2 linked regions of the Streptacidiphilus albus JL83 genome follow. The protein of the gene in region 1 interacts with the protein of each later gene in a pairwise test. Links are inferred from orthologs where the notes say so. Each region holds a gene or a part of one and is shown in the gene's direction. Other genes may lie near its edges.

Evidence for each region.
Region 2: the proteins of BS75_RS25560 (region 1) and BS75_RS30025 interact in binary tests that used the Escherichia coli proteins (3 or more experiments, as listed by UniProt). The link is inferred for Streptacidiphilus albus JL83 from one-to-one orthologs.

What each region holds. Positions count from the first base shown.
Region 1 is NZ_JQML01000001.1:5,828,468-5,840,549, reverse strand. The notes cover bases 7,272-11,700. They hold BS75_RS25560 (multifunctional oxoglutarate decarboxylase/oxoglutarate dehydrogenase thiamine pyrophosphate-binding subunit/dihydrolipoyllysine-residue succinyltransferase subunit), read left to right. Parts: upstream 7,272-7,642; coding sequence 7,643-11,500; downstream 11,501-11,700. Other genes in these bases: BS75_RS25555 (DUF6104 family protein), read left to right, coding at 11,651-11,700; BS75_RS25565 (sensor histidine kinase), read left to right, coding at 7,272-7,371. Outside these bases: BS75_RS25590 (YncE family protein), read left to right, coding at 1-37; BS75_RS25585 (FtsW/RodA/SpoVE family cell cycle protein), read right to left, coding at 67-1,452; BS75_RS46935 (endopeptidase La), read right to left, coding at 1,649-4,273; BS75_RS25575 (spermidine synthase family protein), read left to right, coding at 4,528-5,223; BS75_RS25570 (response regulator transcription factor), read left to right, coding at 5,444-6,178; more of BS75_RS25565, read left to right, coding at 6,175-7,271; more of BS75_RS25555, read left to right, coding at 11,701-11,833; BS75_RS25550 (hypothetical protein), read right to left, coding at 11,840-12,082. UniProt on the Escherichia coli protein: E1 component of the 2-oxoglutarate dehydrogenase (OGDH) complex which catalyzes the decarboxylation of 2-oxoglutarate, the first step in the conversion of 2-oxoglutarate to succinyl-CoA and CO(2).
Region 2 is NZ_JQML01000001.1:6,829,454-6,840,077, forward strand. Bases 2,850-5,820 are described here. They hold BS75_RS30025 (ABC-F family ATP-binding cassette domain-containing protein), read left to right. Parts: upstream 2,850-3,521; coding sequence 3,522-5,120; downstream 5,121-5,820. Other genes in these bases: BS75_RS44930 (outer membrane protein assembly factor BamB family protein), read left to right, coding at 2,850-3,467; BS75_RS30030 (helix-turn-helix domain-containing protein), read left to right, coding at 5,474-5,707. In the rest of the region: BS75_RS52305 (GNAT family N-acetyltransferase), read left to right, coding at 1-863; BS75_RS30015 (YnfA family protein), read left to right, coding at 2,297-2,629; more of BS75_RS44930, read left to right, coding at 2,748-2,849; BS75_RS30035 (enoyl-CoA hydratase/isomerase family protein), read left to right, coding at 5,934-6,692; BS75_RS30040 (Asp23/Gls24 family envelope stress response protein), read left to right, coding at 6,872-7,327; BS75_RS30045 (hypothetical protein), read left to right, coding at 7,324-7,512; BS75_RS30050 (Asp23/Gls24 family envelope stress response protein), read left to right, coding at 7,509-7,874; BS75_RS30055 (DUF6286 domain-containing protein), read left to right, coding at 7,871-8,491; alkaline shock response membrane anchor protein AmaP, read left to right, coding at 8,550-9,158. UniProt on the Escherichia coli protein: Genetic data indicate it may be involved in ribosome assembly or function.

The sequences.
Region 1 (12,082 bases):
CCGCTACTCGCTCGGCCACACCGGCATCTTCCGCTGACCCCGACTGCGGCGCCGGCGGCCTCCGCGCTACCCCTGCTGCTCCATCTCGGCCCGGGCCTGGGCGATCTCCTCGGCCGAGATGGTGAGCGTCGCCGCCGGGTCGGGAAGGGGCTCCATCTCGGTGCGCCCGGCCGCGTCGCTGAGCTTTATCATCAGCGCGACCATGATCCAGTTGGCGACCATGGACGATCCGCCCTGGGCCAGGAAGGGCAGCGCCTTGCCGGTCTCCGGGATCAGCCCGATGACACCGCCGACGACCACGAAGACCTGCAGGATCAGCGCCGCCGCCAGGCCGCCCGCCATCAGCTTGCCGAAGGGGTCGGTGAGCCGGATCGAGGCCCGGAAGCTGCGCTCGGCCAACAGCACGTAGAGCATGACGATGATCATCACTCCGGCCGTGCCCAGCTCCTCGCCGAAGGAGGCGAGGATCCAGTCGCTGCGGTCGGCGAAGCCGATCAGCCAGGGCTGTCCCTGGCCCAGGCCGGTGCCGAGGAACCCGCCGTGGGCGAGCGCGAACAGCGCCTGGGCCGGCTGCTCGGAGGCCACCCCCGGCGGACGCTGGGCCTTCGGCAGGTAGATCGCCAGCGGGTGCAGCCAGGCCGCGACCCGGCCGCCGACATTGGACGAGAGCGAGCCGACCACGAAGGCGCCGGCGGCCGCCATCAGCGTTCCGAGCACCACCCATCCGGTCCGCTCGGTCGCCAGGTACAGCATGATGATGAAGATCCCGAAGACGATCAGCGAGGTGCCGAGGTCGACCTCGAAGATCAGCACCAGCAGACTGACCACCCAGATGGCGATGATCGGTCCCAGGTTGCGGCCCCGGGGGAAACTGATCCCCCAGACCTTCCGGCCGACCAGGGCGAGGGCGTCGCGGTTGGCCATCAGATAGCTGGCGAAGAAGATCACCAGTGAGATCTTGGTGAACTCGTCCGGCTCGATGGTCTGGCTGCCGATGTAGATCCAGCGCTTGGCGCCGTTCTGGGCCGGGAAGAAGGCCGGTGCCAGCAGCATCACCAGCGACCCGGCCATCAGTACGTAGGTGTAGGCCTGGAGCATCCGGTGGTGCTTGAGCACGATCACGATGGCGGCGAAGATCACCACCCCGATCACCAGCCACTCGATCTGGCCCTGGATGAGCGGGTACTTCTGGTAGTCGCTGGAGACCTTCTCGTGGGAGAGGTCCAGCCGGTGCACCATCATCAGCCCGAGCCCGGTCAGCAGCACCGTGATCGGCAGGATCAGCGGATCCGCATAGGCCGCCCAGCGGCGCACGATCAGATGCGTGACCAGGGCCAGCACGGTGAGACCGCCGACCTGGAGGGCGAATCCGGACGGCATCTTGCCGGTCAGCGCCAGTACCGCGTCCGCGTCGCCGAAAGCGGGGATCGCTATGGCGAACAGGATGAGCACCAGTTCCAGGTTGCGTTTGCGCCCGCTTCCCGGTCCCGGGCCTCGTGTCGATGCCCCTCGCGCACCCATCGTCCGCACCCACCCACCCACAACTCGCCGTCAGAACCGTCGCATTCTCGCAGGTCTCGTCCAGTGGATGGACGGCCCCCTGAATGCGACGGTTCCGCGACCGGCTGTCGGCAGGGTCACACCCCCGCTACGCGGCGGCGACCTGCTGTCCGCCGAGCCGGCCGGAGGCGTCGGTCAGCGTGCCGGCCGGCTCCAGCGCCAGCTCCAGCACCTGGCGGACGTCGGAGACCGGGTGGACGGTCAGCCGGGCCAGCACCTCGGCCGGGACGTCGTCCAGGTCGGCGGCGTTGCGGGCGGGGATCAGCACGGTGTCGATCCCGGCCCGGTCGGCGGCCAGCAGCTTCTGCTTGACCCCGCCGATCGGCAGCACCCGGCCGGTCAGCGAGACCTCGCCGGTCATCGCCAGGTTGGTCCGGACCTTGCGGCCGGAGAGCAGCGAGGCCAGGGCCGTGGTCATGGTCACCCCGGCGCTGGGGCCGTCCTTGGGCACCGCCCCGGCGGGGACGTGCAGGTGGACGCCCCGGTCCCGGAGCGAGGTGACCGGCAGCTCCAGCTCCGCGCCGTGCGAGCGCAGGAAGGAGAGCGCGATCTGCGCGGACTCCTTCATCACGTCGCCCAGCTGGCCGGTGAGCGCCAGGCCGGTGGAGCCGGTCTCCGGGTCGGCCAGCGAGGCCTCGACGAAGAGGACGTCGCCGCCGGCCCCGGTGACCGCCAGGCCGGTCGCCACGCCGGGCACCGAGGTCCGGCGCTCCTCCGGCTGCTGCGCCGCCTCCGGGGTGTGCCGGGGGCGGCCGATCAGCCCGCGCAGGTCGTCGGCGCCGACGGTGCGGGGCAGCGCCTGCAGGCCGAGCTCATGCTCCGCGGCGACCTTGCGCAGGATCCGGGCGACGGCCCGCTCCAGGCTGCGGACGCCGGCCTCGCGGGTGTACTCGCCCGCCAGGCTGCGCAGCGCGGACTCGTCCACCAGCACCTCGTCCGCGCCGAGTCCGGCCCGGTCCAGCTGCCGGGGCAGCAGGTGGTCGCGGGCGATGACGACCTTCTCGTCCTCGGTGTAGCCGTCGAGCCGGACCAGCTCCATCCGGTCCAGCAGCGCTTCCGGGATGGACTCCAGCACATTGGCGGTGGCCAGGAAGACCACGTCCGAGAGGTCGAGCTCGACCTCCAGGTAGTGGTCGCGGAAGGTGTGGTTCTGGGCCGGGTCGAGGACCTCCAGCAGCGCGGCGGCCGGGTCGCCCCGGTAGTCCGAGCCGACCTTGTCGATCTCGTCCAGCAGCACGACCGGGTTCATCGAGCCGGCCTCCTTGATGGCGCGGACGATCCGGCCGGGCAGGGCGCCGACGTAGGTGCGGCGGTGGCCCCGGATCTCCGCCTCGTCCCGGACGCCGCCGAGGGCGACCCGGACGAAGGAGCGGCCCATGGCGCGGGCGACGGACTCGCCGAGCGAGGTCTTGCCGACCCCGGGCGGACCGACCAGCGCCAGCACCGCGCCGCCCGCCCGTCGCCCACCACCACCCTTGTTCGTGGTGCTTCGCACCGCACCGCCCGCCCGTCGCCCACCACCACCCTTGTTCGTGGTGCTTCGCACCGCACCGCCCGCCCGTCGCCCACCACCACCCTTGTTCGTGGTGCTTCGCACCGCCGCACCATCCGTCTGGCCGCCGACCAGGCCGAGGCCCCGGTCCGCGCGGCGCTTGCGGACGGCCAGGTACTCGACGATCCGGTCCTTGACGTCGTCCAGGCCGAAGTGGTCGGCGTCGAGCACGGCCCGCGCGCCGGCGATGTCGTAGGCGTCCTCGCTGCGCTCGTTCCAGGGCAGTTCCAGCACGGTGTCCAGCCAGGTGCGGATCCAGCTGCCCTCGGGTGAGGCGTCCGAGGAGCGCTCCAGCTTGTCGACCTCCTTGAGGGCAGCCTCACGGACCTTCTCGGGCAGGTCGGCGGACTCGACCCGGGCCCGGTAGTCCTCCTCCTCGGAGGCGGAGTCGCCCTCCAGGTCGGCCAGCTCCTTCTTGACCGCGTCGAGCTGGCGGCGCAGCAGGAACTCCTTCTGCTGCTTCTCCATGCCCTCCTGGACGTCCTTGCGGATGGTCTCGGCGACGTCCTCCTCGGCCAGGTGGTCGCGCAGCAGCTGGAAGGACTGCTTCAGCCGGGCGACCGGGTCGGTCTCCTCCAGCACGGCGACCTTCTCCGCGCCGCTGAGGAAGGGCGCGTAGCCGATGTTGTCGGCGAGGTCCGAGACGTCCTCGATCTGCGCGACCCGGTCGACGATCTGCCAGGCCCCGCGCTTCTGGAGCCAGCTGGTGGTCAGCGCCTTGTAGTCGCGGACCAGCTCGGCGACGGCGCCGGGCAGCGGTTCGGGGACGGCGGGCGACTCGACCGGGGCGGCCTCCACCCAGAGCGCGGCGCCGGGGCCGGTGGTACCGGCGCCGATCCGCACCCGGCGGACCCCGCGGACCAGCGCGGCGGCCTCGCCGTCGGCCAGCCGGCCGACCTGCTCGATGGTGGCGAGGGTGCCGATCGCGCCGTAGTTGCCGTCGATCCTGGGCACCAGCAGCAGCCGGGCCTTGCGGGCGCTCGCCACGGTGCGGATGCCGGGCGTGCGCGCCCCGCTGTCCCGGACCGCCGCCTGCGCTGCCTCGACGGCGGCGCGGACCTCCGGATCGGAGAGGTCGAGCGGAACGACCATGCCGGGCAGGACCGCGTCGTCGTCGAGCGGCAGCACCGGCAGTGTCAGTGAGGTGGACGTCGAAGCCATGATCTCTCCCGAGTCACAGAAGTTGAGTTACCTGGACTAAAGGAGATTGACCCCCATGTTGTTCCCCGGCCCTGTTCGCTGTCAGCGATCGGCCGCCGGCCACCGAGCACACCCGGGCCCGCGGCGCAACCCGTTCGCACGTCGCGGGCTCGGCCGAGGACAATGGCTGCGCGAAAAAACCGACCCGCGCACCCTGCTCCGTCCGGGGTCCGACCCCGGGCCCCGTGCGCACCAACACCACGGAGGCCGCATCCATGCCTTTCCCGTACGACCCCGCCGCCCAGCCGGAGCTCCTCGACCGCCGTGAGGGGCCCTACGGCGAGGTGGCCCTGCGCCGCCGGGGCGAGCGGTACGAGATCATCGCCAACGGCTGCTTCCTGATGGACACCTCCGACGGCCGCTCCGAGCGGCTGCTGGTCAGCGCCGCGCTGGACGCGCTGCCCGCAGGCACCGCCGGCCACCTGCTGATCGGCGGCCTGGGCGTCGGCTTCTCGCTGGCCGAGGCCGCCGCCGACCCGCGCCCGGCCCGGATCACGGTGCTGGAGCGCGAGCAGGCGGTGATCGACTGGCACACCGTCGCCCCGGCCCCGCTCGCCCCCTTCGCCGGCGCCGGCCACGCCGACCCCCGGGTCCGGCTGGTCCAGGACGACCTGCTGCACCACCTGCGCACCACCTGCGAGCGCTACCACGCGCTCTGCCTGGACATCGACAACGGACCGGACTGGACCGTCACCGACGCCAACGGCGGCCTCTACGGCTTCGCCGGGCTCACCGTGCTGGAGCGGGTGCTCGCGCCGGGCGGCGTGCTGGCGGTCTGGAGCGCCTCCGCCGCACCGGTTTTCGAGGAGCGTCTCCGAGCACGATTCCCGCAGGTGACACGCCTGGATGTGGCGGTGGAAACGGAACGCGGGGAGCCGGATGTGGTGTACCTCGCCTCCCGGGAGGCGTGAGCTCCCGGTAAAGTCCGTGCGCGGTACCCCCCGAAGGGCCGGTTTATCGACGACTGGCCCCCCGTGCCCGGCTCCAGTACGTACGCTGCGACTGGACGGTCCGACCGGGGGCGACGGGCACGACAGGGCAGCAGCGCGGCAGGGCACAGCGATACAGCGGCACAACGGAACGGGCCGGCACCGAGTCGGCCCGGTCCAGCGAACTCAGGGGGGCGGTGGCATGACCGTGACAGAGCTGCAGCAGCAGGAGACCGGCGGACCCGGGGGCCAGCGACGGGTCCTGGTCGTCGAGGACGAACCGACGATTGCCGAATCCATCGCCGCCCGGCTGGGCGCCGAGGGCTTCCGGGTCGCCATCGCCCACGACGGGCCGACCGCCGTCGACTGCTTCCAGACCTGGCAGCCCGACCTGGTGATACTCGACGTGATGCTGCCCGGCTTCGACGGCCTGGAGGTCTGCCGCCGGATCCAGGCCCACCGACCGGTGCCGGTGCTGATGCTGACGGCCCGGGACGACGAGACCGACATGCTGGTCGGCCTCGGCGTCGGCGCGGACGACTACATGACCAAGCCCTTCTCCATGCGCGAGCTGGCGGCCCGGGTGAACGTGCTGCTGCGCCGGGTCGAGCGGGCCGCGCTGGCCGCCCGCACCCCGGTCGGCGGCACGCTGCGCCTCGGCGAGCTGGAGATCGACCACGTCCAGCGCCGGGTCCGGGTGGCCGGCGGCGACGTCCACCTCACCCCCACCGAGTTCGACCTGCTGGCCTGCCTGGCGCAGCAGCCGCGCGCGGTGCTGACCCGGGAGCAGCTGCTGGCCGAGGTCTGGGACTGGACCGACGCCTCCGGCACCCGGACCGTGGACAGCCATGTGAAGGCGCTGCGCCGCAAGATCGGGGCGAACTGGATCCGCACCGTCCACGGCGTCGGCTACGCCCTGGAGTCCCCGACGCCGTGACCTCCACCGAGCGGTTGGTGCGGCGCGGGACCGCCGCGGAGCGCGCCCCGGGCCCGTTCTCCCGGCTGGCCGACCGGGTCTGGGCGGACCTGCGTCCGCTGGACCCGCTGCGCTCGATCAAGGCCAAGCTGGCGGTCCTGGTGATCAGCTCGGTCTGCATCTCCACGCTGATGGTGGTGCTGGCGCTGAACTCGGACACCCAGATCCGGATCGTCATGATCTTCTCGGTGGTCGCCTCGATGCTGATCACCCAGCTGCTGGCGCACGGCATGACCGCCCCGCTGCGGGAGATGACCGCGGCCGCCCGGGCGATGGCGGCCGGGGACTACAGCCGCCAGGTCCGGGCCACCTCCCGGGACGAGGTCGGCGAGCTGGCCACCGCCTTCAACACCATGGCCGCCGACCTGGAGGCCGCCGACCGGCAGCGCCGGGAGCTGGTCGCCAACGTCTCGCACGAGCTGCGCACCCCGATCGCCGCGCTGCGGGCGGTGCTGGAGAACGTGGTGGACGGCGTGGTCAGGCCGGAACCGGCGACCATGGCCGCCGCCCTGGAGCAGACCGAGCGGCTGGGCCGGCTGGTCGCCCACCTGCTGGACCTGTCCAAGATCGCGGACGGGGTGGCCTCGCTCGATCCGCGCCCGTTCGAGGTCGAGCCGTTCCTGGCCGGGGTGCTGCGCGGGCTGACCGTGGACGGCTCCACCTCCGGCGGCGCCAGCCGGCGCCGCCGCGACGTCTCGCTGGAGCTGGACGTCGCCCCCGGCCTGACCGCGGAGGCCGACGCCGAGCGGCTGCACCAGGTGGTCGCCAACCTGGTCGACAACTCCTGCCGGCACAGCCCGGTGAACGGCACGGTGACGGTCCGCGCCCGCGCCCTGGCGGCGGGCCCGGGGACGCCCGGCGGGGCCTCCGGCGGCCTGCTGCTGGAGGTGGCGGACCAGGGCCCGGGAATCCGGCCGGAGGACCGGCACCGGGTGTTCGAGCGCTTCAGCCGGGGCAGCGGCCCGACCTCCCAGGGCCCTGGCAGCGACGGCGGCACCGGTCTCGGCCTGGCCATCGCCCGCTGGGCGGTCGACCTGCACGGCGGCACCATCGCCGTGGCCGACGCGGACCAGGGCTGCCTGATCCGGATCACCCTCCCCGGTGCCGGTGGCTCCGATCCGGACGACGGTCAGGGACGTTCCAGGCCACTCTGAGACAGATTTGCGACAATCCCGCGCCGGTCGGCGGCCGGGCGGCAGAAACTGGGGCCATTGCCCACATATGCCGGATATTCTTGGGCGAACAGCCACTCGTTATCCCCCTTCACGACCGACTCCTAACGTCGCTTTCACGCCAATCTCGACGCCCGGACTGTGATCTGGGCGACTGCCGGGGGGCGGGACCTGCGCAGACAGGCATCGGGGGCGTAGCCTTGGCTTCCGCTGTCCACCATTCATAAGGAAGCGGAAGAGGGCGGTTGCCGCCGTGTCGCCACAGTCCCCCCATACCTCGACCAGCTCGACTGCCACAGGCTCCGGCCCCGGCGCCGACCCGACTGCCGGGTTCGGCGCCAACGAGTGGCTCGTCGACGAGATCTACCAGCAGTACCTCCAGGACCCGCAGTCCGTCGACCGGTCCTGGTGGGACTTCTTCGCCGACTACCAAGCGGGTGCCGCTGCCGGAGCCGAGGTGACGGCAGCCCCCGGGGCCCCTGCGGCCCCCTCGGCGCCGGCAGCGGCCCCCGCCGCAGCCCTCCGGGCGCCGGTAGCGCCGCAGGCGCCCTCGGCGCCGGCCGCAGTCCCGGCCCCGGCCGCACCGGTCGCGCCGCCCCACGAGACCGTCCCCGCGTCCCCGGTCGCACCGGTGCCCGCGAAGCCCTCGGCTCCGCCCGCACCCGTCCGCCGCTCGCCCTCCACCCCGGCCGAGCAGGCCGATGCCCTTAAGGACAGCAAGAACGTGACGTCCCCTGCCGCCCCGTCCGGTCCCGAGCTGGTCGCCCTCAAGGGCGTCTCCGCCAAGATCGTGGCGAACATGGACGCCTCGCTCACCATGCCGACCGCGACCAGCGTGCGCGCCCTCCCGGCGAAGCTGCTGATCGACAACCGCATCGTGATCAACAACCACCTGAAGCGCGCCCGTGGTGGCAAGGTCTCCTTCACCCACATCATCGGCTACGCGATGGTGCAGGCGATCAAGGCGATGCCGACCATGAACCACAGCTACCAGGAGCAGGACGGCAAGCACTTCCTGGTCAAGCCCGAGCACATCAACCTCGGCCTGGCGATCGACACCACCAACGCCAAGGGCGAGCGCACCCTGGTCGTCGCCGCCATCAAGAAGGCCGAGACCCTCGACTTCTTCGGCTTCTGGCAGGCCTACGAGGACATCGTCCGCCGGTCCCGCCAGGGCAAGCTGACGATGGACGACTACACCGGCGTCACCTGCTCGCTGACCAACCCGGGCGGCATCGGCACCGTCCACTCCGTGCCCCGGCTGATGAACGGTCAGGGCACCATCCTCGGTGTCGGCTCGATGGAGTACCCGGCCGAGTTCCAGGGCTCCTCCCAGGAGACCCTGTCCCGCCTGGGCGTGTCCAAGGTCATGACGCTGACCTCGACCTACGACCACCGGGTGATCCAGGGCGCGCAGTCCGGCGAGTTCCTCCGGACCATGCACCAGCTGCTGCTGGGCCAGGGCGACTTCTACGACCAGATCTTCGAGTCGCTGCGCATCCCCTACGAGCCCGTCCGCTGGGCCACGGATGTCGACAACAGCCACGACAACGAGGTCAACAAGACCGCCCGGGTCATGGAGCTGATCCACTCCTACCGGGTGCGCGGCCACCTCATGGCCGACACCGACCCGCTGGAGTACAAGCAGCGCAAGCACCCGGACCTCGACGTCCAGGCGCACGACCTGACGCTGTGGGACCTGGAGCGCGAGTTCGCGGTCGGCGGCTTCGCCGGCAAGGCGATGATGAAGCTCCGCGACATCCTCGGCGTGCTGCGCGACTCCTACTGCCGCACCATCGGCATCGAGTACATGCACATCCAGGACCCGAAGCAGCGCCGCTGGATCCAGGCCCGGGTCGAGCGCGGCAACGACAAGCCCGAGCGCGAGGAGCAGCTGCGCATCCTGCGCCGCCTCAACGCCGCCGAGGCGTTCGAGACGTTCCTGCAGACCAAGTACGTCGGCCAGAAGCGCTTCTCGCTGGAGGGCGGCGAGTCCGTCATCCCGCTGCTGGACGCGGTGCTGGACTCGGCGGCCGAGGCCCGGCTGGACGAGTCCGTGATCGGCATGGCCCACCGCGGCCGGCTGAACGTGCTGGCGAACATCGTCGGCAAGTCCTACGCGCAGATCTTCCGTGAGTTCCAGGGCAACCTGGACCCGAAGTCCATGCACGGCTCCGGCGACGTCAAGTACCACCTGGGCTCCGAGGGCACCTTCACCGGGCTGAACGGCCGGACCATCAAGGTCTCGCTGGCCGCCAACCCCTCGCACCTGGAGGCCGTGGACCCGGTCGTCGAGGGCATCGTCCGCGCCAAGCAGGACATCATCGACAAGGCCGGCGAGGCCTTCGACGTGCTCGCGGTCCAGATCCACGGTGACGCGGCCTTCGCCGGCCAGGGCGTCGTCGCGGAGACCCTGAACATGTCGCAGCTGCGCGGCTACCGCACCGGCGGCACCGTGCACCTGGTGATCAACAACCAGGTCGGCTTCACCGCCGCCCCGGCCGCCTCCCGCTCGTCCACCTACTGCACCGACGTGGCGCGGATGATCGAGGCCCCGATCTTCCACGTGAACGGCGACGACCCGGAGGCCGTGGTCCGCGTCGGCCGGCTGGCCTTCGAGTTCCGCCAGGCGTTCAACAAGGACGTCGTGATCGACCTCATCTGCTACCGCCGCCGCGGTCACAACGAGGCCGACAACCCCTCGTTCACCCAGCCGCTGATGTACGACCTGATCGACAAGAAGCGCTCGGTGCGCAAGCTCTACACCGAGGGCCTGATCGGTCGCGGCGACATCACCCTGGAAGAGGCCGAGCAGGCGCTCAAGGACTACCAGGACCAGCTGGAGAAGGTCTTCGCGGAGGTCCGCGAGGCCGACACCAGCCCGGCCCCGGCCACCAGCGAGCGTCCGCAGGCCGAGTTCCCGGTCGCGCTGAGCACCGCGATCTCGCAGGAGGTCGTCAAGCGGATCGCCGAGTCCCAGGTCGCGCTGCCCGACTGGTTCACCGTCCACCCGCGGCTGCTGCCGCAGCTCCAGCGCCGCGCGGCGATGGTCGAGGACGGCACCATCGACTGGGCCATGGGCGAGACCCTGGCCATCGGCTCGCTGCTGATGGAGGGCCACCCGGTCCGGCTGGCCGGCCAGGACAGCCGCCGCGGCACCTTCGGCACCCGGCACGCGGTGCTGGTCGACCGGGAGACCGGCGAGGACTACACCCCGCTGCTCTACCTGACCGAGGACCAGGCCCGCTACACCGTCTACGACTCGCTGCTCAGCGAGTACGCGGCGATGGGCTTCGAGTACGGCTACTCGCTGGCCCGCCCGAACGCCCTGGTGGCGTGGGAGGCCCAGTTCGGTGACTTCACCAACGGCGCCTCCACCATCGTGGACGAGTTCATCACCTCGGCCGAGATGAAGTGGGGCCAGACGTCCGGCGTCACCCTGCTGCTGCCGCACGGCTACGAGGGCCAGGGACCGGACCACTCGTCCGCCCGCATCGAGCGCTACCTGCAGATGTGCGCGGACAAGAACATGACCGTGGCCATGCCGACCCTGCCGTCGAACTACTTCCACCTGCTGCGGTGGCAGGTCCACAACCCGCACCACAAGCCGCTGATCGTCTTCACCCCGAAGTCGATGCTGCGGCTGAAGGCCAACGCGTCCAAGGTCGAGGAGTTCACCACCGGCGGCTTCCGCCCGGTGATCGGCGACACCACGGTCGACCCGGCCGCCGTCCGCAAGGTCGTCATCACCTCCGGCAAGTTCTACTACGACCTGGAGGCGGCCCGGACCGAGCGCGGCATCACCGACACCGCGATCGTCCGCGTCGAGCGGCTGTACCCGCTGCCGATCGCCGAGCTCCAGGAGGAGCTGCAGCGCTACGGCAACGACGTCCAGTACGTCTGGGCCCAGGAGGAGCCCGCCAACCAGGGCGCCTGGCCGTTCATCGCCCTGAACCTGGTGGACCACCTGGACGTGGTCGTCGGCCGCAACGCCAACGGCTCCCGGCTCCGCCGGGTCGCCCGCCCCTCCTCCTCCGCCCCGGCGGTCGGCTCGGCCAAGCGCCACGCCGTGGAGCAGGCCCAGCTGGTCGAGGACGTCTTCTCGATCTGACGCCTCCTCAGCGAGCAGTCCGACAGGCCCGGCCCCGCCTCCGCCAGGAGGGGGCCGGGCCTGTCGGCTTGGCGGGGCGTCCGCTGTCGTACGCTTCCGGACGGAGCAGTGTCATCACCCCCTTCAGCACCCCTTCAGCGGAGAGCGCGTATGTACTTCACCGACCGTGGCATCGAGGAGCTGCAGAGCCGGCGCGGCGAGGAGGAGGTCAGCTTCGACTGGCTGGCCGACCGGCTGCAGGAGTTCGTGGACCTGAACCCGGAGTTCGAAGTGCCGGTCGAGCGGCTGGCCACCTGGCTGGCGCGACTGGACGACGAGGACGACGAGGAGTAGCCCGGCTCAGCCCGGGCCGACCCGGTGGTGCTCCGGGTCGAAGGCCGCGCGGAACTGCGGGAACTGGACGGCGTCCGGATCCAGCAGGTCGATCAGGGCGACCAGGTCGTTCTGGAGTTGCTGGAGGCGCGGCGCGGCCGCGGAGGCGTCGGCGGCGAGGCTGTCGACGTCGGCCAGCGGTTGGGCGAACCAGGCGCGGAAGCTCTCGTCCTCGTCCAGCCTCCGGCAGAACTCGGCGTAGCCGAGGCA
Region 2 (10,624 bases), 1.0 Mb from region 1 along the record:
TGACCGACTTCCTCGACGTGCTGGTCGACGACCGGCACGCGGACGAGGCCGCCGCCTTCCTGGCCCGGGCGCTGGACCGGGAACTGGGCCTGGCCCGCCCCTGGTCCGTGCTCGACCTGCGCGAACTGCGCCAGGACGCCGCCGCCGTCCGGCTCGCCGACCACTGGCGCGGCGCGGCGCGGACCCTGCCCGACTCGGTCTGCCAGCACCTGCCCGGCGTTCCGGTGGAGGAACTGCTCACCCGGCTGCCGGGACGGACCGCCCAGCGCACCCGGGTCAAACTGCGGAAGCTCGCCGCCGCCGGGGTCGAGACCCGGCTGGTGCCCTCGGCCGAGGTCCCCGGGGCGATCGGCGAGCTGATGGTGCTGCACGAGCTGCAGTGGCGCGGGCGCGGGGCCACCCCCGAGCACCTGCGCGAACGCTTCGCCCAGCACCTGAGCCGGGCGGCCGGACGGATGTCGCTGGCCGACCGGGCCGGTGTCCGCGAGTACCGGCTGGACGGCCGGCTGATCGCCAGCGACCTGACCCTGCAGGGCCCGGACCTGGCGGCGATCTACTTCTACGGGGTGCACCCGGACGTCCGGGAGCAGCTCGACATCGCCGGGATGCTCTTCCGCGAGAGCCTGGCGCACGCGGCCGGGACCGGTCGCGGCGAGCTCAGCCTGCTGCGCGGGGACGAGCCCTACAAGCAGCGCTGGCGGCCCGAGCAGGCCCGCAACCAGCGGCTGCTGCTCGGCGGCGGCCCGGCCGTCGCCCTGTACGCGGGCGCGGCCCGGCTGCGCCGGTCGGTGCTCCGCCGACTGCGGACCAGCGCGCCCTGGCTGGTCTCCGTCCGCGCCCGGCTGCGCACGCTCCGCGCCTGAGGCGCGCGGCCCTCACCGGCCCCGGCGCTCCGCGTCCGAGGGCGCGGGCCCTGGGGCGCCGGCCCCGGCCGGCGGCGCGGCCGGGGGCTCGGCGCGGTGCTGCCGATCGGGGTCCGGCTCGGCTGGCGGCCGGTGCTGCCGACCGGGGTCGGCGTCGCGGTCCGGGACGGCGCGGGCGTCGCGGTCGGGACGGGCGTCGGGGTGGGCGTCCGCGTCGGGGTCGGGCTCGGGGTCGGGCTCGGGGTGGGCGTCGGCGTCGGCGCGGGCGTGATCGCGGGCTGGCCGCCCAGCACCCGGCGGAACACCCGGCTGGCACGCGGGTTGTCGGTGCAGCCCCAGACGCCGTGCGGGCAGTAGTCGGTGACGGTCTGGTAGAGGGTGTCGTGGGTGCCCATCCACTCCAGCATCCGCTGGACGTACCCGGGGTCGTCGCCCCGGTTGTACATGCCCCACTCCGGGTAGGACACCGGCTTGTCGTGCTGCTTGGCGAACCGCACCTGCGCCAGCAGCCCGTAGGGCTCGTGGACGTAGGAGTCGAAGTCGGCGGTCCGGTCCGGGTCGTCGGCCGCCATGTCGTAGCTGTCCATGCCGATCACGTCGGTGACGTCGTCACCCGGGTAGCAGTCCGGCCAGGGGTGGGCGTCCGCGCCCCGGGTCGGCGCGAACTCGAAGCGCAGGTGCTGGCCGGGGACCGCGCGCATCGCGGTGACGATGCGTCGCCAGTACGCCTTCCAGCTGTCCGGGTCGGGACCGCAGCGGCTGGTGTAGGTGGTGCCGTTCATCTCCCAGCCCACGGTGAGCACCGCGTCCGACAGGCCCAGGGCCACCAGCCGCCGGGACAGGGTGGTGAAGTGGCTGTCGAAGTCACCGGCCGCGCCCTGCCGCAGCTGCGACCGGACGTCGTCGTCGTCCACATTGCCCTCGTTGTCCGGGAGCATCGGCACCCCGATGACGATCAACCGGTCCGGAGTCGCCGTCCGCCAGGCGGCCCAGCCGCCGAGGCGGGTCGGGTCGCCGTCGATGTCGTCCCAGTTGTTCCCGGGCAGATAGGTGTGGCCGACCTGGACCTGAGCGCCGTTCAGCCACTGCGACACCTGCTGCTCCGCACTGTCCGACTCGTCCGAGCCGAGGAACAGGCCGAAGGGCACGTCGTGCAGCGGCATCGCGGTGTCGTCCACGCTGCCGTCCTGGCCGGCGGCCTCCTGCGGCGGCACCATGCCGGTCAGCCCGGCCAGGGCGAGGCCGGAGCACAGCGCGGTCAGCCCGGTCAGCACCACCCGCCAACGCCGCATCAGCCCTCCATCGTCCGTGCCGCCCCGATTTGTCGGTGACCCGTACTCCACGGTAGGCGTCGGTGGCGCTCAAGCCCGGGGGACACACCTGACCGGCCCTCACCTCGATGAACTCGATCGGGTGGGCTCTAAGCTGACGAGGTGACCGTCCTAAGATCCACTTTGTTGTTCCTGCTGGCCGGTCTGGCCGAGATCGGCGGATGCTGGCTGGTGTGGCAGAGCGTCAAGGAGCACCGCGGCTGGCAGTACGCCGTCGCGGGCGTGCTGGCGCTGGGGGCGTACGGCTTCGTCGCCGCGCTCCAGCCGGACGCCTCCTTCGGCCGGGTGCTCGCCGCCTACGGGGGCGTCTTCGTGGCCGGTTCGCTCGCCTGGGGGATGGCGCTGGACGGGTTCCGGCCGACCGTCTGGGACCTGACCGGGGCGGGCATCTGCCTGGTCGGTACCGCGCTGATCATCTGCCAGCCCCGGGCCTGAGCCACGGCTGAGCCGGGCCGGGCCCGAGCCGCCCCTCGGCGGGTCGCGCCGCGCCGCGCCGTCGGCGGCTTTCCCGGCAAAGCGGGGCAGACCCCTCGGCAACGCCTACCGTCGGACCATGCGTCCCGCCCGCCTCGGCCCCCTCGGCCTGGTCCTGCTCCTGGCCGTCGCGGTCGGTGGGGCCGCCGCCCGGGAGCACCGCCCCACCCCCTTCGGCGACGACCTGGTCTCCCGCTCGGCGCACTCGGTCTCCGCGGACGCCCTGCGGCGCGGCGGCGACCACTCGGTGCTGGCCTACGACCGCCGCAGCGGCCGGTTGGCCTGGTCCTACCGCCGTCCCGGCCGGTTCCCGCTGCGGCTGGTCGCCGCGGCCGGCACCACCGTCGCGGTCTGGGACGACGGGATGCTCACCGCGATGCGCCCGGACCAGCCCGCCGTCCGCTGGCACCGCTTCGTCCCCGGAGTCGGGGGCGGGGTCAGGCTGGTGCCGCTGGAGGACGGCGCGGCGCTGCTGGTGCTCACCCCGGAGCTGGTGGTGACGTACACCACATCCGATGGGGCCATCCGCACCGACAGCCTGCCGCCGCCGGGCTGCGGCTACGCCCCCGGCCGGGTGCTGGTGACCGGCGGTCTGGTGGTGGCGGCCCGTCCCTGCGCTGTCCACAGCACCGTTGAGGCCTTCGACGGCGAGGGCCGGCGCTGGCAGCGGGCGACCGGCCGGTTCGCCGATCCGGTGCCCGGGGGGCCCGGGACGGTGGGCGTGGCCGAGCCCCCGCTGCTCCGCCCGCTGCTGCTCGACCGTCTAACCGGCCTGCCCCCGGTAGACTGGGCATCTTGAGCTGGGCCCGGTGTCGACGGCCCGCGCCAGTGCCCGACCGGGAGTGACTTCACCATGATCGCCGCCAACGCCCTCGAACTGCGCGCCGGCGCCCGAATCCTGATCGAGTCCGCGACCTTCCGGGTCGCCCCCGGGGACCGCATCGGCCTGGTCGGGCGGAACGGCGCGGGCAAGACCACCCTGACCAAGGTGCTGGCGGGCGAGGGCGTCCCCGCCGCCGGCACGGTCACCCGCAGCGGCCAGGTCGGCTACCTCCCGCAGGACCCGCGCACCGGTGACCTCGACGTCCTGGCCAGCGACCGGATCCTGTCCGCCCGCGAGCTGGACTCGGTGCTGCGCAAGATGCGCCAGGCCGAGGACCGGATGGCCAACGGCAAGGGCCAGACCCGCGACGACGCGATGAAGAAGTACTCCCGGCTGGAGACCGAGTTCCTCACCAAGGGCGGCTACGCGGCCGAGGCCGAGGCCGCGACCATCGCCGCCAGCCTGGGCCTGCCGGACCGGATCCTCGCGCAGCCGCTGCACACCCTGTCCGGCGGTCAGCGCCGCCGGGTGGAACTGGCGCGCATTCTCTTCTCCGACTCCGACACCCTGCTGCTCGACGAGCCGACCAACCACCTGGACGCCGACTCGATCATCTGGTTGCGCGACTATCTCAAGACCTATCGCGGCGGATTCATCGTGATCTCCCACGACATCGAGCTGGTCGAGACCGTTGTGAACAAGGTGTTCTACCTGGATGCCAACCGGACCTGCATCGATGTCTACAACATGGGGTGGAAGCTTTACCAGCAGCAGCGTGAAGCCGACGAGAAGCGCCGAAAGCGTGAGCGCTCCAATGCCGAGAAGAAGGCTTCGCAGCTGAACTCGCAGGCCGACAAGATGCGTGCGAAGGCGACCAAGACCGTGGCCGCGCAGAACATGGCCCGGCGCGCCGAGAAGCTGCTCTCCGGGCTGGAGGCGGTTCGCCAGACCGACCGCGTCGCCAAGCTGCGCTTCCCGGACCCGGCGCCCTGCGGCAAGACGCCGCTGATGGCCTCCGGCCTGTCGAAGTCCTACGGCTCGCTGGAGATCTTCACCGACGTCGACCTGGCCATCGACAAGGGCTCCAAGGTCGTCGTCCTGGGCCTGAACGGCGCCGGCAAGACCACGCTGCTGCGGATGCTCGCGGGCGTGGAGAAGCCGGACACCGGCGAGATCCAGCCCGGCCACGGCCTGAAGATCGGCTACTACGCCCAGGAGCACGAGACCCTGGACAACGACCGGACGATCCTGGAGAACATGCGTTCGGCCGCGCCGGACATGGACCTGGTCGCGGTCCGCAAGATCCTCGGCTCCTTCCTGTTCACCGGCGACGACGTGGACAAGCCGGCCGGGGTGCTCTCCGGCGGCGAGAAGACCCGTCTGGCCCTGGCCACCCTGGTCGTCTCCAGCGCCAATGTGCTGCTGCTCGACGAGCCCACCAACAACCTGGACCCGGCCAGCCGCGAGGAGATCCTCGGCGCGCTGCGCTCCTTCACCGGCGCGGTGGTGCTGGTCACCCACGACGAGGGCGCGGTCCACGCGCTGGAGCCGGAGCGGATCATCCTGCTGCCGGACGGCGTCGAGGACCTGTGGAGCGAGGGCTACGCGGACCTGGTCTCGCTGGCCTGACCCGAACACCCCGCCGCAGTGGTCTCCCGGTCCTCGACTGGCCGGGAGATCATGCATCTGGACCAGAAGAGTTCATATCGGTCGATGGACTGCCAGATCGACGCCCGCAGGAGTTTTCCTGTCCTCCGGACAATCCTGTGTATTAGCCATTCACCCTTGCTGATCAGCATTTTCACTTCAGCAGCAGGCATCTCACGGGGGGCGCGCAACCCGCTGCCGAGCGCTGATCGCACGCGCGGGAACGCCCCTTCCCCGGTAATTTCCGAGTATTGACCTTGCAGAATGGGTGGCCAGGGAGCGCCCCATGGGTGATCATGGGATTCCGACAGAGCACTTGCTACGAGGAGGCACGGGTGGCCGAGACTCTGAAAAAGGGCAGCCGGGTGACTGGTGCCGCACGGGACAAGCTCGCGACCGAGCTCAAGAAGAAGTACGACTCCGGTGCGAGCATCCGGGCGCTCGCGGAGGAGACGGGCCGTTCCTACGGCTTCGTCCACCGCATGCTCAGCGAGTCCGGAGTTTCCCTTCGCGGTCGCGGCGGCGCCACGCGCGGTAAGTCCAAGGCTGCCACGGCAGCCGGGTCCTGACCTCACGTCAGGTCCCAACAGATTGGCCCTGGCGCTTCGGCGGTTTGGGGGAGTGACCGGTCCTACGGCCTCCCACCCGACCGCCGATCGTCGTGTCACGGGCCCGGCGCAGGTATTACTCTTCAGTAGCTTCGTTCCCCAGCTGCCGGAGGCCCCTGTGTCCAGCCCGCTCCACACCACGCAGTCCGGCCCTGGCGCCGCCCCCGCCGAATGGGAGCAGGCAGGGGTGCGGCTCGAACTCGACAGCGAAGCGCCGACCGTCGCCACGGTGACCCTCTGCCGTCCCGAGCGGCGCAACTCCCAGTCGCCCGCGCTCTGGCGGGCCCTCGCTGCCATCGGCCGCTCGCTGCCCGGCAGCGTCCGGCTGGTACTGCTCCGCGCCGAGGGCGTCTCCTTCTCGGCCGGTCTCGACCGGGCCGCGTTCACCCCCGAGGGCATCCCCGGGGAGCGCCCCCTCGCCGACCTCGCCCGGGGCGCCGACGGCGACGCGGTCATCAGCGGCTACCAGGAGGCCTTCACCTGGTGGCGCCGCCCCGACCTGGTCACCGTCGCCGCCGTCCAGGGCCACGCCGTCGGCGCCGGCTTCCAGCTCGCGCTCGCCTGCGACCTGCGGGTCTGCGCCACCGACGCCCAGTTCGCGATGCGCGAGACCGTGCTCGGCCTGGTCCCCGACCTGGCCGGCACCAAGCCGCTGGTCGACCTGGTCGGCCCGGCCCGCGCCCTGGAGATCTGCGGCACCGGACGCTGGGTGCAGGCCGACGAGGCGGTCCGGATCGGCCTGGCCAACCTCGCGGTCCCGCCGGCCGAGCTGGACGCCGCCGCCGCCGACCTCGGCGCCGCGCTGCTGGCCGCGCCCCGCGACGCCCTGGTGGAGACCAAGGCGCTGCTCCAGGGCGCGACCACCCGCGACTACGACGAGCAGCGCGCCGCCGAGCGCGCCGCCCAGCTGCGCCGACTGCGGGACCTGGCCGGAATCGGCGAGTAGTCGGCGGGCGGTCGGCCGGCACGACGAGCACGGCTCGGTCGGCCGTGGTGACGAATCTTCACCCGTTCGGCATGTCCATCGTGTGAGCCCCTGCAGGGTGCTCCTAGGGTTGCGGTGACATGTCCGGATTGGTGCAGATTCGTCGCACCGGTTCCGGTACGCCCGACGAGGGAGTCCTGATGACCGAGATCGCCAAGCCGGCCCCGCCCAAGACCGACTCCGGGGACACCGTCAATGTCTCGCCGCACGGTGAGCGGGGGCGAACCACCATCGCAGTCGGCGTGGTCGAGAAGATCGCCGGCATGGCCGCGCGCGAGATCGACGGCATCCACGCCCTCGGCAGCGGCTCCCGGGGCTTCGGCGCGGTGCGCGAGCGGGTCCCGGGCGGCAAGCCCAACGTCAGCAGGGGCGTGAAGGCCGAGGTCGGCGAGAAGCAGGCGGCGCTCGACATCGACCTGATCGTCGAATACGGCGTTCCGATCCGGAGGCTCGCCTCGGCCGTGCGCTCCCACGTCATCGAGGCGGTCGAGCGCGCCACCGGCCTCCAGGTGGTCGAGGTCAACATCGCCGTCAACGACGTCCACCTCCCGGACGAGCAGGACGAGGACGAGCCCACCGAGAGCAGGGTTCAGTGAGCCTGCTGCCCGTCATCGGCATCGCCGTCGGCATGGCCCTCGGATTCGCGGGCTACTTCGGCGGCTTCGCCGCCTTTCTGCTGGTCGCCGCGCTCGGCGCGGTCGGCTTCGTCGTCGGCCTCCTGCTGGAGGGCGATCTGGAATTCGGGGACCTGCTCAGGACCCGGGACCGGAAGCGCGGATGACGTTCGGCCCGGCCCCCGACACCGTCCCCCTGCACGCCCCCGAAGAACGCGGCAGCACCCGGATCGCCGACCGGGTGCTGTCCCGCATCGCGGGCCAGGCCGCTGCCGAGGCCCTGAACGCGTACACGGCGGAACCCGAACGGCTCACCCCGCCGCGCGCCAAGGCCGGCCACGGACGCCACGGCGTCAGTGTCCGGCTCGGACTCGACCTGCCCTACCCGGTGGACATCGCCGACCTCACCGGAGAGGTCCATCGGCGCGTCGTCCACCGGCTCGAACACCTCGCCGGAGTGGAACAGCCCCGGGTGTCGCTGGTGGTCGAACGCCTGGTGCCCCCGGCGACGGAGGCCGAGCTCCGGTGACCACCGCCCCCGCTCCCGGGCCCGCTCCCTTGCCCGCTCTGCCGACGGAGGCCGCCGAGGTCGGTCCCGGCCCGCTCCGGCCCCGCCGTCCCTGGTCGACCCGGCGCAACGCCGCCGCGCTGACCGCTCTCGTGCTGACCGGTGCCGGCGGTGCGCTGCTCTACGAAGAGGTCTACATCCACACCGGGCACACCGCCCACCACTGGCGGACCCGGATCACCGACGCCTTGGCCGACCACAGCCTGAACAACCACTGGGTGATCGCCGGCTCGGCCGTCGGCCTCGTCCTCGGCCTGTGGCTGCTGCTGCTCGCGCTCACCCCCGGTCGGCGCGGCGTGCTCCCGATGACCGGGGTCGGTACCAGCGGCGTCCGGGCGGTACTGGAGCGCAGCGCAGCCGGCGCCCTGCTGCACAGGGCCACCCTGGAGGTCAACGGCGTCAAGGGCGCCAGGGTCAAGGTGGGACGCCGCCGGGCCGTGATCAGGGCTGTCGTCGGCTTCGGGGCCCATGAGCAGGCAGCCGAGGAGCTGACGCGGCATCTGTCCGCAGAACGCGACCGGATGGGCCTGGTCCGCCCGCCGGTCGTCAAGGTGAAGGTACGGAGCAGCAAGTCATGAGCGCGCGCGGATGCGGCGTGGACGCCGCGTGGGCCAGGAGAAGGAAGCAGGGGCCGACATGACCCGTACTGCGGTGAACCGCGTGCTGCTCGGCCTCGTCGGCCTGGTGCTGCTGGGCGGCGGAGGACTGCTGCTGATCGGCGGGCTGAACCTGAACCGGCGCTGGCATCTGGGCCTGCCGGCCCACTGGTCGGTGATGCAGCCCCACCACGCGGTACTGACGGCTGCGCAGCGCGACCAGTGGCGAAACCACGGTTGGTGGTGGCCGACGGCCTTCGCCGGACTCGCAGTGCTCACCCTGCTGTCGCTGTGGTGGCTGATCGGCCAGCTCCACCGGGGCACGGCCGGCGATCTGCCGGTGCCGGTGCCGGACCGGGGACCGCGCTCGCGGACCCTGGTCCGCAGCGGCGCGCTCGCGGCGGCCGTCGCCGGCGAGGCGGAAGAACTCCCGGGTGTGGCCCGGGCCCGAGTCCGGGTCCAGGGCCACCGTCGGCGTGCCCGCGCCCGGGTGTCCCTCACCCTCACTCCGGGCACCGCACCGGATCCGGTACTTCGCGCGCTGAGCGACGGACCGCTCGCCCATATCCGGCTCGCCACGGGCCTGACCGAACTACCGGCAGAGGTCCGCATCCGCGCGGACCGTGGACCGGCGCAGCGGGTGGAGTGAAGCAGGGGAGCCGACCCCGGTTTGACTCTCCTGGTCAGGACGCGTAGTGTCCTTCGAGTTGCCCTGCAGAGCTGTGGTGGCGACCAATCCCCTGAACATCCTGCACGGTCTTCTTTGTCGTGCGCTTTTCCGGGAATTGCGCGGAATTCGCGTCACTGACGAGAAACCGCTAGAGTTTCACTCGTCGGAACGGGCCGGAAACGGCGCGGGAAGACGGAGCAAGAACTGGCGAAACAGACTGGTGAAACGGTCTGCTAAGCTAAACAACGAAGAACGAACGAAGCGCTCGGAGAGACCGGTGAAAGGGTCTTGAAGAAAGCGTCCGTTCCTTGAGAACTCAACAGCGTGCCAAAAGTCAACGCCAAATGTTGATACCCCGTCCGGCCACATCATGTGGACGGTCGAGGTTCCTTTGGGAAAAACTGTAGTAAACACTAGCGAGGACGCAGTGCACGGGATCGGCTATTCCGCCGGTCGCTGTGCCGCTCAACGCGAGTGTGATCGGGATATCCCGAGAACATTCACGGAGAGTTTGATCCTGGCTCAGGACGAACGCTGGCGGCGTGCTTAACACATGCAAGTCGAACGGTGAAGCCCTTCGGGGTGGATCAGTGGCGAACGGGTGAGTAACACGTGGGCAATCTGCCCTGCATTCTGGGACAAGCCTTGGAAACGAGGTCTAATACCGGATACGACGCATCCCCGCATGGGGTGTGCGTGGAAAGCTCCGGCGATGCAGGATGAGCCCGCGGCCTATCAGCTTGTTGGTGGGGTAATGGCCTACCAAGGCGACGACGGGTAGCCGGCCTGAGAGGGCGACCGGCCACACTGGGACTGAGACACGGCCCAGACTCCTACGGGAGGCAGCAGTGGGGAATATTGCACAATGGGCGAAAGCCTGATGCAGCGACGCCGCGTGAGGGATGACGGCCTTCGGGTTGTAAACCTCTTTCAGCAGGGAAGAAGCGCAAGTGACGGTACCTGCAGAAGAAGCACCGGCTAACTACGTGCCAGCAGCCGCGGTAATACGTAGGGTGCGAGCGTTGTCCGGAATTATTGGGCGTAAAGAGCTCGTAGGCGGCTTGTCACGTCGGATGTGAAAGCCCGGGGCTTAACTCCGGGTCTGCATTCGATACGGGCAGGCTAGAGTGTGGTAGGGGAGATCGGAATTCCTGGTGTAGCGGTGAAATGCGCAGATATCAGGAGGAACACCGGTGGCGAAGGCGGATCTCTGGGCCATTACTGACGCTGAGGAGCGAAAGCGTGGGGAGCGAACAGGATTAGATACCCTGGTAGTCCACGCCGTAAACGTTGGGAACTAGGTGTGGGTCACATTCCACGTGGTCCGCGCCGCAGCTAACGCATTAAGTTCCCCGCCTGGGGAGTACGGCCGCAAGGCTAAAACTCAAAGGAATTGACGGGGGCCCGCACAAGCAGCGGAGCATGTGGCTTAATTCGACGCAACG